DNA from 2 places in the Kitasatospora sp. NPDC048545 genome. Region 1 is predicted to be linked to the other one. Evidence: riboswitches for the same ligand, from Rfam matches in the RefSeq annotation. Region 1 holds a riboswitch; the other holds the start of a gene.

Region 1 (7,361 bases):
TCCGGCTTCGCCAACCCGCAGTCCGGCTGGAACAACGCCTCCGAGGCGCAGTACCGGCTGGCCCGCCGCACCTGCGGCTTCGCCTGCCGCAACTACCTGGCCAACGGCATCTCCTGCATCATCGACGACGCCGTCTTCCCGGACCGCCCGGCGATCGGCCTCGGCGGCTGGAAGCGGCACATCGGCCCCGGCATGATCCCGGTCGTCCTGCTGCCCAGCCTGGACTCGGTGCTGGGCCGCAACGCCCGGCGCAGCGGCAACCGGCGCCTCGGCGACGAGGAAGTGGCGCGCATCCACGGGCGGATGGCCGGCTGGTACAACTCCGGGCTGCCGATCATCGACAACTCGTACCTGGACGTCGCCGGGACGGCCGCCGAGCTGGACCGCGTGATCCTGGCCCGGCTGATGGGCATGCCGGTCCGCTGACCCGGCCGACAGCCCCCGCGCGGCCGCCCCGCCTCCCCGTCGCCTGCCGACTCGGGCGGCCACGGGCGTGTCGGTGCCGACTGCGATGATGGACGCGTCCTCGGGCCCGCCCAGCGGCCCGTCCTGTCGAACCCGGGGAGCTGACGCCCGTGCCGGAAGGCCACATCATCCACCGCCTCGCCGCCGAGAACCGGCAGGCCTTCGGCGGACGCCCCGTCCGGGTCTCCAGCCCGCAGGGCCGGTTCGCCGACGAGGCCAAGGTGATCGACGGGCAGCTGCTCACCGGTGCCGAGGCGATCGGCAAGCACCTCTTCCTCGGCTTCGAGGAGGGCGCCTGGGTGCACGTCCACCTCGGGCTCTACGGAGGCTTCACCTTCGGCGCCGGCCCGGCGCCCGCGCCGGTCGGCCTGGTGCGGCTGCGACTGGAGGGCGAGGACGGCTACGCCGACCTGCGCGGTCCCAACACCTGCGCCCTCGTGGCCGACGACCGGAAGGCCGCGGTCGCGGCCCGCCTCGGCCCCGACCCGCTGCGTGCCGACGCCGACCCGGAGGCCGCCTGGCGCCGGATCGCGGCCAGCCGGACGACGGTCGCCGCGCTGCTGATGGACCAGAAGGTGCTCGCCGGGGTGGGCAACGTCTACCGGGCCGAGGTGCTGTTCCGCCACGGCATCGACCCGCACCGGGCCGGGCGCGACCTCACCCGGAAGGAATGGGACGCCATCTGGTTCGACCTGGTCGCCCTGATGCACGAGGGCGTCGCGGTCGGCCGGATCGACACCGTCCGTCCCGAACACACCCCGGAGGCGATGGGGCGCCCGCCCCGCGTGGACGACCACGGCGGCGAGGTGTACGTCTACCGGCGGGCGGCGATGCCCTGCCACGTCTGCGGCACGGACGTGCGGACCGAGGAGCACGCCGCGCGCAACCTCTTCTGGTGCCCGACCTGCCAGGCGGCCTGAGACCCGATCCGCCCTCCGGGCCGGAGCCCAGCCCGTAGGCTGGGGCCGACCGGCCGGAGGGAGCGGGCAGATGGAGCATCGGCGGGTGACCAACACCGTGTCAGGAACGGTGGGTGGCCACGTGGTGCAGGCCGACACCATCGGCTCGGTGCACCTCCACCAGGCCGAACCGCCGCCGAGGCCTCGTCAGGTCCGGCCCCCGCACGGGCCCTTCGTCAACCGGGAGCCGGAACTCGCCGCGCTGACCGCGGCGTCGGGCCGGGTCGAGGCCGGCGGGCTGGGGATCGTGGTGTTCACCGGGCTCGGCGGGGTCGGGAAGACCGAACTGATCGCCAAGTTCGCCGAGGAGCACCGGGCGCGCTTCCCGGGCGGGGACCTCTACGCGGACCTCCTGGCCTACCGGCACCAGGGCGGGGTGGACCTCCCCTCGCTGCTGGCCGGCTTCCTGCGCGCCCTCGGGACGGAGCCCCCGGCGGTGGAGGCGGAGCGATTCACGATGTTCCGCACGGTCACCGCCGAGCGCCGGTGCCTGTTCTTCCTGGACAACGTCGAGCACGCCGCCGAGGTGCGCGCCCTGCTCCCCTCGACCGGACTGGTGGTGGTCGCGAGCCGGCGGCGGCTGCCCGCGCTGCGCACCGACGGCGCCGAGGTGCGACAGCTCGGTCCGCTGAGCGCGACGGCCGGTGCCGATCTGGTCCGGGCCTGGCTGGGTTCCGGGCGGGGCACCGACGGGGAGTTGGCGGCGCTGGTCGAGCTGTGCGGCGGGCTGCCGCTGGCGCTGAACGCCGTCGGCAGCCAGCTGCTGGACCGCGACCACCTGCCGGTCGGCCGGGTGGTGGCCGAACTGCACGACCGGGAGGGCAGGTTGGCCATGCTGGACGACGAGGAGAACGACCTCGGCCCGACCTACGACCTGGTCCACGAGCGGTTGTCGCCGCACGGCCGGGCGCTCTACCGGCTGATCGGCGTGCACCCCGGCCCCTTCGTGTCGGCCGAGTCGGCGGGTGCGGCGGGCGTCGAGCGGGCCGGGGCGGCGCTGCAGGAACTGCGCGCCGTCCACCTGCTCGACGAGGTGATGGACGACGACGTCGAGACGCGCTTCCGCGCCCACGACGTGGTGCGGCTGCACGCCTACGGCCGTACCCGGGAGCTGCCCGGCCGGACGGAACTCCTCGCCCGGGTGGTGGCCTACTACCGGGGCCGGGCCGCACTGGCCGACCACGCGATGGGGGCCAGGTTGCGACTGCAGGAGGAGAACGGCGAGGAGCTGCCCGGGTTCGCCTCCGGCGCGGCCGCCCTGGAGTGGCTGCACGCCGAACGGGCCAACCTGCGCGCCGTGGTGGAGGAGGCCGCCCGGCAGCGGTGGCACGGCGAGGTGTGGCGGCTCTGCGAGTCGCTCTGGCCGCTGTACCACGGCCGCAAGCTCTACGAGGACTGGATCGCCACCCACCGGCTCGGCGTCGAGTCGGCCCAGTGGGACAACCAGCCGGCCGCCGTGGTCCGGATGCGCAACCAGCTCGCCCGCGCCCACTTCGAGCGCAAGGAGTACCGGCTCGCCGCCGAGCAGTTGGCGCTGGCCGCGGAGCAGCTGCCGCTGGTGGCGGACCGCCGCGTGGTGGGCGTGCTGCACGAGACGGACGGCCTGCTGTGCCTGGCCGACGGCCGCCCCGGCGACGCGGTGGAGCGGTTCACGCTGGCCCTGGCGGAGAACCGGGGCGACGACCACGGTGAGATCGTCCAGAGCTACAACCTGGCACAGGCGCTGATCGCCGACGGCCGCGCCCCGGAGGCGCTGGACGTCCTGGACCGCGCCGGCGCGCGGGCCGCGGACACCGACGACCACGACATGCTGATGAAACTGCCGCTGGTCCGCGCCCGGGCCCACCGCGCGCTGGGGCGACCGGACCTCGCCGTCGTGCACGCCGGTGACTGCGCCCGGCGGGCCGGGGAGCGGAGCCAGTACGTGAAGGAGGCGCAGGCGCACACCCTGTTGGTGGCCCTGGCGGAGGAGCTGGGCGATGCCGAGTTGGCCGGGCGCAGCCGGGCCCGGCTGCGGGAACTGGCGGGTCTGCTCTAGGGTCCGTCCTCATACCGCGTCTGCGGGCGACGCTCCCCCGGCCTTCGGTCAGGAGGTACCCCCGTCCTCCGGCTTGCGATGCACGCACCCCAACGCCGCCCGGCCCGCCCTCCGGGCGGACGACGGGAGTGTGACGACGGGAGTGTGCGGACGGACCCTAGAGAGGCGGGCCCTGGGGCCCGGTGCTGAACGAGAGCCGGGTGCGGTGCTCACCGGTGCGGACGGTGAGTCCCTGCCGGGGGAGTTCGGCCGGGTCGCCGCCGTCGGCGAGCCAGCAGGCCACGGCGGAGCCGAGCAGCAGCGGGTCGATGCCCGGGTCGGGGCCGCCCCAGTCCGGTTCGGCGCGGGCCTCCAGCAGCAGACCGCTGCGCAGCCGGACCAGGTGCCGGGCCGGGCCGAGGGCGGCCACCGCGACGGCGAGGCCGGGGAGTTCCGCGGCCGAGTCGGCGAGCCAGCGGGGAGCGGGGAGTTCGGCGTGGACCTCGGTGCGGGCCAGCACCTCCGCGGTGTAGCGCAGGGCGTCTCCCGGGTGTTCGTCGGTGAGCGCGTGGAAGCCGCGCGGGGTGTGGTCGGCCGGGTCGACGGGGTAGCGCCGCAGACTGACCTCGGTGCCCTCGCTCCCGCCCTCGACGTCGTACGCGGTGGGTCCGTCGGTGGTGCCGGGGTGCGGGACGGGCTTGGGGTAGGGCGGCAGGAGCGGTTCGTCCCCGGGTTCGTCCAGGTGCTCCAGGAAGGAGTAGAGCAGGGGGCGCAGCAGCTCGGCGGACCGGCCGCGCCGGCTCAGCGAGCGGTCGGTGAGCGGGCGCAGGGTGTCCGGGTCCTGCTCCCGCAGGGCCTGGGCGAGTTGGGCGGCGAGGTCGCCGTCGGGGTCGAGCACGGGGGCGGTCTGGCCGAATGCGTAGCCGGGGGAGCGCGGGTCGAGTTCGGCGGCGCCGGTGGCGACGAGCACGGTGGGCCGTTCCAGTGCGGCGCCGTAGACGGAGACCGAGCCGTGGTCGCCGATCAGGCAGTCGGCGGCGACCAGCGCGGCCTGCCAGCCCTGGTGCGGCGGGATCAGCCGCAGGCCCATCCGGCGGGCGGTGTCGAGCAGCGCCTCGGGGTCGTGCCGGCTCCAGATGTTGGGGTGCAGGACGACGGCGACCGTGTACTCGTCGGCGGGCAGCCGGCGGACCAGCCGCTGGGGCAGGTCGGGGCGACGGCCGAATAACGAGTGCTCGCTCCAGGTGGAGTTGACGACGACGAGCCGTCGGCCGTCGACGGCGCCGAGCGCGGCCCGGTAGGCGTCCCGTGAGCGCAGGCTGCGCAGCATCCGGTCGAGGCACGGGTCGCCGACGACCCGGGCGACGTCCAGCGCCTCGGGGCAGGAGGTCCGCAGGCGGTCCAGCTGTTCGGGGTGGGAGAGGCCGAGGACGTCCACGAACACCTCCCCGCCGTGGGTGAGTTCGTTGCGTGAGAGGCCTGCGGAGCTGGTCGTGTCGCCGGTGGACTCGGTCACCAGGCGGTTGTAGCCGGCGCCGTGCGGGAGGACGACGAGCCGGGCGTCCAGGTGGTGCATGGAGGAGTGGACGGCGCAGGCGACGGCGAGGTCGAAGTGGTGCCGGAGGGCGTCCTGCCAGTCGAGCACGGTGAAGCCGTGCAGGCCGTGCAGGTAGTCGTCCAGGGCGCGGTCGGCGAAGGCGGAGCCGGGGTTGACGGTGAAGTACCGGGCGATGCCGTCCGGGTTGAGCAGGGTGAGGACGTCGAGGACGCGGGTGGCGGAGGTGAGGGTGCGGGCGACCGCCAGCACGCGCGCCCTGACCGGTCGGGTGTTCCAGCGGTCGGCGGGCCAGGCGTGGGGGTGGGACGGCACACCATGATCGTACTCATCCGGTGGTCCGGCCCGACGGCTGTTCCCCGAGTGTCGGTCAGCCCGCGGCGGCGGTGGGCTCGTGGTGCTCGCCGGCGGCGCATTCGTCGAGGAGGGGGCGCATGTCCTCGTCCACGAGCCGGTAGCGCACCACGCGGCCGTCCTTGTCGCCGGTGACGACGCCGGCCATACGGAGCAGCCGCAGGGCCTGGGAGACGGCGGGGTCGCGCATGCCGGTGGCGACCGCGAGGTCGGTGACGGCGAGCGGGCCGGCCCGGTGCAGGGCGAGCAGCAGGGCGAGCCGTCCGGGGTCGGCGAGCAGGGAGAAGCGCTCGGCCCAGGACCGGACGTGCGCGGTGTCGCCGATCGCGGCGATGGCCTCGCAGACCCGGTGCCCGTCGATGGTGCGGTGGCCCGCGCGGTCGGCCGGTACGAGATGCATGCGGACATTCTTGCAGGCGGGGGCCTGTGATCCTGGACACCTGCGCAGGTGCGCAGCCTTGCATGGGTCGGGGCGCGACCCCTACGGTGTAGCCCGCCGTGGTGCTCGGGAAGACCGGTGACGGACCCTCAGGGGTCCCAGTCCGGAGCGGCCCTCGCCACTGTGATCGGGTGAGTTCCTTCGTCCTCGACGGAATTCGGTCCGTGTCCACGAAGCCACTGGGTGCCTCGCGCACTCGGGAAGGCGGACCCGGATGTCCCGTAAGCCAGGAGACCGGCCACGGCACTTCACGAAGTGATTCCACGAGGTGTTGGAGCGTGATCCTGAGATGACCCTGCCCGAAACCGCCGCGGCGGACGCGAAAGCGGCGCCGTCCGTGTTGCCCGCCTTCCGGTGGAAGCGCGAGGACACCGTCCGTACGGCCGGGTTGATGGGGGTGATCCTGGCCATGCACGTGGTGGCTTTCGGGACGCTCGTGTTCCTGGTGGCGCCCGAGCGGTACGCGGTCGGCACCCAGGTCTTCGGGGTGGGCCTGGGCATCACCGCGTACACCCTCGGGATGCGGCACGCGTTCGACGCCGACCACATCGCGGTGATCGACAACACCACCCGCAAGCTGATGGCGGACGGCAAGCGGCCGGTCTCGGTGGGATTCTGGTTCGCGCTGGGGCACTCCTCGATGGTGGTCATCATGGCCGCCCTGGTGGCGGGCGGCGCCCAGCTGGCGAACACGCTGATGGACGACGAGTCGACCACGCACAAGTGGCTCGGCGTGGTCGGGACGACCACCTCCGGGGTGTTCCTCTACCTGATCGGCGCGCTCAACCTGGCGGCGCTGCTCGGCATCGTCAAGGTGTTCCGCGCGATGCGGGCCGGGCAGTACGACGAGGCGGAGCTGGAGGCGCACCTCGACTCCCGCGGCTTCATGGCCCGGGTGCTGAACCGGGCGACCCGTTCGATCACCCGCCCCGGGCAGATGTTCCCGGTCGGCATGGTGCTGGGCCTGGGCTTCGACACCGCCACCGAGGTCACCCTGATGGTGATGGCGGGTTCGGGCGCTGCCGCCGGGCTGCCCTGGTACGCGATCGTCTGCCTGCCGCTACTGTTCGCGGCCGGGATGAGCCTGTTCGACACCCTGGACGGGACGTTCATGAACTTCGCGTACCAGTGGGCCTTCTCCAACCCGGTGCGGAAGGTGTACTACAACCTGACCATCACGGGGCTGTCGATCGCGGTGGCCTTCATCATCGGCACCATCGAGCTGGTCGGCGTGCTGCACGAGAAGTTCGACCTGACCGACCCGGTGAGCAGCTGGATCGCGGAGATCTCGCTGGACAACGTCGGCTACGCGATCGCGGGGCTGTTCGTGCTGGTCTGGGCGGTGGCGATCGGGTACTGGAAGCTCGCCAAGGTCGAGAAGCGCTGGACGCCGCAGGAGCAGTGAGCCGAGGGGCCCACCGCGCCGGGCCGGGCGGGACCGCACCGGTCCCGGGCCGGCCCCGCCCTCGCGACGGTGTCCGACAGTGCGGTGTCAAACGGCGCGGTCTCCACCAGTGCGGTGCCGAACGACGCGGTGCCGAACGGCGCCTCCCCACTCGGGGAGGCGCCGTT
Region 2 (7,361 bases), on a different contig from region 1:
CCACTCCTGTCGTGCCCGGTTCTGCGGTCGTACCCGGCTCATGCGTCACTCCCAGGTGCCCCGGGCGCCAGGAACGGCAGCGATCCGGCCGCCGGTACCCCGCCCTCGATCAGCTTCCACAGCGCGTCGGTGTCCGCGTGTTCCTCGATCAGGTCGCCCAGCCGGTCCAGCCGGGCCTCGCGCGCCGCGGCGAAGGAGGTGTCCGGTGCCGGAACGAACGCCCGACCCGCCAACGCGGCGACCTCGCGCAGGAGTTCGCGGCGGAAGCCGTCGTTCTCCAGCGCGCCGTGCCAGGTCGTGCCCCAGACCGAGCCCACCCGGCAGCCGTCCAGGAAGGCGACGCCCCCCTCGACCGCGACCACGCCGTGGTGGATCTCGTAGCCTTCGACCCGGTGCCCGTACGCCTCGCCGACCGGCCGCGCCAGCACCTTCTCGACGCCGAACCGCACGTGCGTCGGCAGCAGGCCGAGCCCGTCGACGGCACCCGCCTTGGACTCCACCTCGTCGACGATCCCGCGCGCCAGCATCTGGTAGCCGCCGCACACCCCGAGGACGGGCAGTCCGGCCGCCGCCCGCGCCTTCAGCGCCGGCTCCAGGCCGCGCTCGCGCAGCCAGGCGAGGTCCGCCACGGTGGCCCGGGTGCCGGGCAGCACCACCAGATCGGCGTCGGCCAGTTCCTCCGGCCTGGTCGCCCAGCGGACCAGCACGCCCGGCTCCTGCGCCAGCGCGTCCAGGTCGGTGAAGTTGGACAGCCGGGGGAAGCGCACCACGGCGACCCGCAGCACGTCCGCGCCGAGCGGGCCGCGCCCGTCCACCCGGTCCACCACCGTCGACAGGTCCAGCGAGTCCTCGGCGTCCAGCCACAGGCCGGGCAGCATCGGCAGGGTGCCCAGCACCGGACGGCCGGTCAGCTCGTGCAGCATCTCCAGCCCGGGTGCCAGCAGCCGCGCGTCGCCGCGGAACTTGTTGACGAACCAGCCGGCCACGTGCCGCTGGTCCTCCGCCGACAGCAGCGCCAGTGTCCCGTACATCGCCGCGAACACGCCGCCCCGGTCGATGTCCCCGACCACCACCACGGGCAGCCCGGCGGCCGTCGCCAGGCCCATGTTGGCGATGTCGCGGTCGCGCAGGTTGATCTCGGCAGGCGAACCGGCGCCTTCGCAGACCACCACCTCGTAGCGGCGGCGCAGATCGGCGAGGCACTCCAGGGCGCGTTCCAGCAGGACGGGCTTGCGCTCGCGGTAGTCCAGCGCGCCGACCTCGGCGACCGGCCGGCCCAGCAGCACCACCTGGCTGCGGCCGTCCGCGCCGGGCTTCAGCAGCACCGGGTTCATCGCCGCCTCCGGCTCCACCCGGGCGGCCTGCGCCTGCATCGCCTGGGCGCGGCCGATCTCGGCACCGTCGGCGGTGACGAAGGAGTTCAGCGACATGTTCTGCGCCTTGAACGGCGCGACCCGCACGCCCTGGCGGGCCAGCCAGCGGCAGATGCCGGCCGTCACCACGCTCTTGCCCGCGTCCGAGGTCGTCCCCGCGACCAGCAGCGCGTTCGTCATGCCCTTCCCCTCTTCCCCAGGAGCGCGCGCAGCAGGATGTGCCCCGCGACCGTCGTACCCAGCGCCAGCGCGCCCACCCGCCGCGAGAGCGCGCAGGCCCGCTCGATGTCGTCCACCGTCACCGGGCGCAGCTCCGCGCCCAGCACCGGCCGGTGCTCCACCCTCCCCCGGCCTTCGGCCGGGGAGACCCCCATGCGGTACTGCAGCGTGCCGCCCAGCCGGACGCCCACCGCGCCGGCGAACGCCGACTCGGCCTGGCCCGCGTTCGGGCTCGGGTGCGCGGAGCCGTCGCGGCGCCAGACCTGCCAGGCCGTCCGGGGCTGCGGGGCGGCGGCCACCGTCAGCAGCGCGGTCAGCCGGGCGCCCGGCCAGCCGGCCACGTCGTCCAGCCGGGCCGAGGCCCAGCCGAACCGGGCGTGCCGCGGCGAGCGGTGGCCCACCATGGCGTCCAGGGTGTTCACCGCCCGGAAGGCCAGCAGCCCGGGCGTGCCTGCGAGGGCGCCCCAGGTCAGCGCGTTCACCACCGCGTCGGCGGTGTTCTCGGCCACCGACTCGACCACCGCGCGGGCGATCTGCTGCTCGTCGAGCGCGCTCGGGTCCCGTCCGCACAGGTGCGGCAGCCGTTCCCGTGCGGCCCGCAGGTCGCCGGCCTTCAGCGAGCGGCCGATGGCGCGGGCCTCCCGGGTCAGCGAGGTGCCGCCGAGCACCGTCCAGGTGGCGGCCGCCGCGAGGGCCGCCCGGCCCGTCGGGCGCCGGCCCACCGTACGGTCCAGGGCGAGCGCGCCCGCCGCGACCGCGCCCACGCACAGCGCCGTGTATCCAACCCCGGCGGCCCGGTCGTCGCGCCACAGGCGCCGCTCCAGCCGGGTCGCGGCACTGCCGAACACGGCCACCGGGTGGCCCCGGCGCGGGTCGCCGTAGCGGGCGTCGGCGGCGTAGCCCGCGACGGCGCCCAGGGCGAACAGGGCGGCGCGGGCGAGCGGACGGCCGGTCAGGGGGCGGCGGGTCATCGGCTGCACGTCGGAAGGCCGGGTATCGGAAGAGCGCGCGCGGCGAGGCCGGTCGCGTGAACGCCCTGCGCCGGAAGGCCGGTCGCGTGAAGGCCGTGCGCCGGAAGGCCGTGCCCGGGACGGCAGCTCGGAGTGCGGCGGGGCGGGGCAGCCTGCATCGCGTGCGTGTCCTCACTCAGGGTCCGCGCCCTGGATCGACGTAGCGGGGGCGAGAGTCTCCTGGCTTCCGGGTCGGACGCACCCCCGGGGCCTTCCAGCGGCTTCTGACGGCCCGCCGTGGCGATGATTCCGAGCGTGCTCCCCGGTGACAGTGGCGGGACCGCGCCGGACTCGCACCGGCTTCCTCTCCATGCCTCCGATTGGCCCCAGGATCCCATCACGCGGCCGAACCGGGAGTCAACCGAGGTCACGGAGGGGTTGGTCACACGGGACACCGGCTGACAGCCTGTGGGATCGCCCAGCGCGTCGGGCCCCCGGGACCGGTCGCTTCGTGCGTTCGGGTGCTGGGGCCGCGCCCTGGTCCGCCCCTACCGTTCGGTGGCATGCGTCGCAGAAAGCCCCCCGCGGCCCCGCCCCCGGTGCCGTTCTCGCCCTCGGCCGCCCGCGCCCACCGGGCCGGCCTCGGCCTGACCCCCGAGCAGGTCGCCGAGGGCATGGCCGCGCACGGCGTCCGGCTGCTGCCCGCCCACGTCCTCGCCTGGGAGAGCGGCGAGCTGCGTCCCGGTGAGGGCGAGTTCATCGCCCTCGCCCGCGCCCTGTGGTGCCGGGCCGCCCAGCTGATGGACGGCCGCCCGGTCCGGCTGCGGGACCACCGGCTGGCCCGCGAACTCGGCCAGGCCGTCGTCGCGGACCGCACCGGCACCACCCTCGACGCCTACCGGGAGGCCGAACTGACCGGTCACTGGGACGGCGACGAGGAGCAGACCCGGTCCCTCGCCGAGGTCCTCGGCCTGGGCCTGCCCGACCTCGTCCGGGCCACCGGCCGCGAGGAGGCCCTCGACCACCTGCTCCGCCAGTGCGTCACCGGCCGCTGGCAGCCCCACCTGCGCGCCCTCGCCCGCATCGTCCCGGCTCCCGCCGAGACCCTGGCCGACGCCGTCGAGGCCCTCCACCAGGAGCACCACGTCCCCTCCCACTGGGGCGCCGGCACCCGCCCCGCGCCGCCCCCCGCCATCGACACCCTCACGTCCCGCTTCTGGCGCCTCCTCGACGTCGACGCGCTCTGACTTCCGGCCTCTCTGGGAGCCCCGGCCCCTCTGGAACCCCCTGACCCGCTGACTCCCCGCCCCGCTCCGGCCCGTGCCCGAGTGACCCGGACGGCCCAGCCCGGTGGCCGGGCGGGCGGGGCCCCGGTGGACTGGTGTACGAGCACCGTCCGGCCCGAGAGCAACAGCGAGAGCAACAGAGCGGGGAACGATATGCGCTGGGGAACCGCCGCCGTCGTGGCGGCCGCCGCCGTCGGAGCCGGCGCTGCCGTGCTGGTGGTCGGCCGCCGGGCCTCCGAGCGGATGGTCCGCCCGGTGACCACCGTTCAGGAGTCCGGGCCGGTCCTCGTCCGGAGCCTCGGCACCGGGCGGATCACCTTCACCGGCAGCCCCGAGAGCCGGCAGCCCGGCCGGTGGGCCGTGGAGTGGGGCGACGACGGGCACGCGGTGGTCGAGGAGGTCCTGCACAGCGACGGGGCGGGCGTCACCCGGCGGCTGGTCCGCGCGGACCGGGGCACCCTCGTCCCCGGCACCGAGGTCCGCTTCACGCCCCGCGTCCACCTCGGCGACCCGATGCGGGCCCTCGGCCTCGCCTACACGGAGACCACCGCGGACGGCGAGCTCGGCCCGCTCCCCGCCTGGCACCTCGACGGCAAGCGCGGCACCTGGGTGATCCTGGTGCACGGCCCGGAGGTAGACCGCCAGCAGACCCTGCCGGTGCTGCCCGTCCTGGACCGCCTCGGGCTGCCCGCCCTCGCCGTCACCTGCCGCGGCGACGTCGGCGCGCCCGCCTCGCCGGACGGGTACAGCCACTTCGGCGAGACCGAGTGGCGCGACGTCGAGGCGGCGGTACGGCTGGCGCTCGACAGCGGCGCGGGCCGGGTGATCCTCTTCGGCTGGTCCGTCGGCGCGACGATGGTCCTGCAGACCGCGGCCCGTTCGGCCTGGGCGCACGCCATCAGCGGCCTGATCCTCGACTCGCCGGTGCTCGACCTGTCGGCGACCGCCCGCCGGGACGCCGAGCGCCTGGGCTTCCGGGGCGCCGCCGCCGGGCTCGGGGCCCTCGCCGCCGAGGGCCGCACCGGCGTCGACCTCGCCGACTTCTCCCGCATCGCGGATGGCGCCGACCTGCGCGTCCCCACGCTCGTCCTGCACAGCCCCGCCGACCGGGTGTCCCCGTTCCGCAGCGCCGAACGCCTCGCCGCCGCCCGCCCGGACGTGGTCGGCCTCCAGCCCTTCCCCGGCGCCGACCACGGCACCCTCTGGAACTCCGACCCCGACCGGTACACGGAACTCCTCCGCCGCTGGCTGACCCCTCTCCTCTGACGGCCCGCCGCGGGCCCGGGCCCGGGCCCGGCCGGGAGCGGGAAGTCGGACCGGTCGACTTCCTGCTCGCCGGGATCGGCCCGGCCCGCCCGTCATCCGTCCGGATCCGGGCTGGACAGTCCCGCCGGACGCCGACGGCGCCGGTGGTGCCGTCGGCGGCGGACGTCCAGCCAGGGGCACACATTTTCCCCGACCGGTCGGTCGGTCCCTCACGTTCCGTAGTCACTCGAACGGGAGCAGCGACCGGCGCGGCTCACCTGGCATGGGCAGGCCACACGTTTCCGGCCAGGCGGTTTGCCTCTGTTGCCCGATCTTGCGGAGGTGCCGCCGCCGCTCCTCCGGTCGTACGGACAACCGGATGTGACAGAAGGCCGGTACAAGGGGAAGACTGCTCGACGTGACGTCTCGGAATCCGCGCGACCGTGATGCCCCGCTCCCGCCTCCGATCGGTACCGGTGCGACGGTGACCCGTCTCCCCGGTACGGCCCACCGGCCAGCCGGTGGCAGGCCGAGCGGGGCGGCCGTACCCCGCAACGGCGTACCCCGGCGACGAGGGCCCGCTCCGGCGCCCGGGCGCGGCCGGGTTCCCGTGCCGGAGGGCTTCCCCGCGCCGGCCGAGCTGGCGCCGCTGGCCCGCCGGATGCTGGTGGACGCCGTCCGGATCGCCCGCTGGGCCGGCGAGCTGGAGGAGGTCGACAAGCGTGGCGAGCTGCTGCCGGACGACGCCCGCGCGGCCGGCCGGGCGCTGGCCATGACGGTCGGCGCCGCCTCCAAGGCCTGGGGCCAGGCGCTCCTGGTGGGCCTGGTGGAGGCCCGGGAGACCGGGGCCGCCCCGGGCTGGCGCCTGCACGCCTGGGAGCACGACGACGAGGCCGTGGTGCGCGGCTGGTCGGCGCTGTTCGACGCCTGGACGCTGCTCGCCCCGGTGCCGCCCGCCGCGCTGCGCGGGGTGTTCGCCGTGCTGGCCGGGCAGGCCGTGGACCAGGCCCCGCAGCTGCTCTCCTTCCTGCACCTGGTGGACGGCCCGGTGGCCGAGAGCGAGCTGCTGGAGCTGCTGCGCCGCGGCCTGGACGAGCGCCGGGTCGGTGGCGGCCCGGGCGGCCCCGGCCTGTCGCCGGTGCCGCACGCCGCCTCGGCGGTGTCGGCGGTCCGCGGCACCTGCCGGGAGCCGCAGATCGACACCCCGGCCTCGCCGTCGGACGTGGCCGCCGTCCTGGACTGGATGCTGGACGGCCTGGCGGCCGTGGGCGCCCTGACGCGCAGCAACGACGCCGCCGAGCTGTCGCCGCTCGGCCACTGGGCGGTGCGGGCGAAGCTGGAGGAGATCTGCACGGTCGCCCAGACCGCGGCCGGGCACATCGAGCAGAGCGCCTTCGAGCTGCTGAACGCCTGCGCCGACTACTCGCCGGGCCCGGCCCGCGCCGAGTACCGCGCCTGGGTCGCGGCCCGTCCGGCGGACCGGGCGGTGGCCGAGTTGCTGGACGCGGCGCAGGGCGACGACGCGCTGGTGCGCGGGCTGGCCTTCGAGGCGCTGCGGGTGGCCGGCGGACCGGCCGAGCAGGCGGTCCGGGCCGCGGTGGACGAGCCGGTGCTGCGCCCGTACGCGCTGCTGTGGCTGGCCGAGCGCGCGGACGAGGGGGTCTCCCCGGCGGACGTGCTGGGCGCGGACGACGCGGCCTGGCTCTGGGTGGACACGGCGGCGGCGGTGCTGGACCACGGCGAGACGGAGCTGCTGGTGGGCCACGTGGAGGGCGCCTCGGCGGGCGACCCGGTGCGGCTGTTCGCCCGGGCCCGGCAGTCCGGGCACCCGCGTGCGGCCTCGGTGCTGACGGCGGTGTCGAGCGTGCACCCGGACCCGGCCGTGGCCCGGGCGGCCCGGCGCTCGGCCTTCAGCGTCCACACCGGCGGCGCGTAGCCGCCCCCCGGCCGCCGGAACAACGCGCGGCCACCCGGGGACCTCAGGAACGGCACATGACGAAGGGCCCGGAACCGATCGGTTCCGGGCCCTTCGTCACGGAGACGGACGAGCGGTCTCAGCCGAGCCGCGACTCCGCCCGCCGGGCGCGGACGTCGCCGACCTTCTGGCCCACCTTGCGGCGGATGACCAGCAGCGGCGCCATGGCCGCGAGGGTGATCTGGGCGAAGGCGCCGACGTGCATGAGCGCGTCGCCGCCGGGCAGGCCGGTGGCCCAGGCCGCCAGGCAGCCGATGGAGACCACGATCCAGCAGAGCGTGGCGGTGGCCAGCAGCCCCTGCGGCTTCGGGTA

Evidence for each region. Region 1 has a riboswitch for cobalamin ahead of AB0D10_RS29100 (HoxN/HupN/NixA family nickel/cobalt transporter). Riboswitches for the same ligand answer to the same signal wherever they lie in the genome.
Region 2: it holds a riboswitch for cobalamin, as region 1 does, so the genes downstream of both, AB0D10_RS14910 (cobalamin biosynthesis protein) here and AB0D10_RS29100 (HoxN/HupN/NixA family nickel/cobalt transporter) in region 1, are expected to answer to the same signal.

Annotation. Positions count from the first base shown of each region.
Region 1 is NZ_JBEZIQ010000035.1:88,809-96,169, reverse strand. Features, by position in the region: gene AB0D10_RS29125 (AAA family ATPase) at 1-426, shown strand, start outside; gene AB0D10_RS29120 (DNA-formamidopyrimidine glycosylase family protein) at 576-1,385, shown strand; gene AB0D10_RS29115 (AAA family ATPase) at 1,471-3,462, shown strand; gene AB0D10_RS29110 (hypothetical protein) at 3,620-5,311, opposite strand; gene AB0D10_RS29105 (metalloregulator ArsR/SmtB family transcription factor) at 5,367-5,750, opposite strand; cobalamin riboswitch at 5,833-6,047, shown strand; gene AB0D10_RS29100 (HoxN/HupN/NixA family nickel/cobalt transporter) at 6,079-7,194, shown strand.
Region 2 is NZ_JBEZIQ010000013.1:23,059-30,419, reverse strand. Features, by position in the region: gene AB0D10_RS14915 (cobyric acid synthase) at 39-1,553, opposite strand; gene AB0D10_RS14910 (cobalamin biosynthesis protein) at 1,550-2,563, opposite strand; cobalamin riboswitch at 2,776-2,910, opposite strand; gene AB0D10_RS14905 (XRE family transcriptional regulator) at 3,106-3,789, shown strand; gene AB0D10_RS14900 (prolyl oligopeptidase family serine peptidase) at 3,982-5,094, shown strand; gene AB0D10_RS14895 (hypothetical protein) at 5,684-7,009, shown strand; gene AB0D10_RS14890 (CDP-alcohol phosphatidyltransferase family protein) at 7,128-7,361, opposite strand, start outside.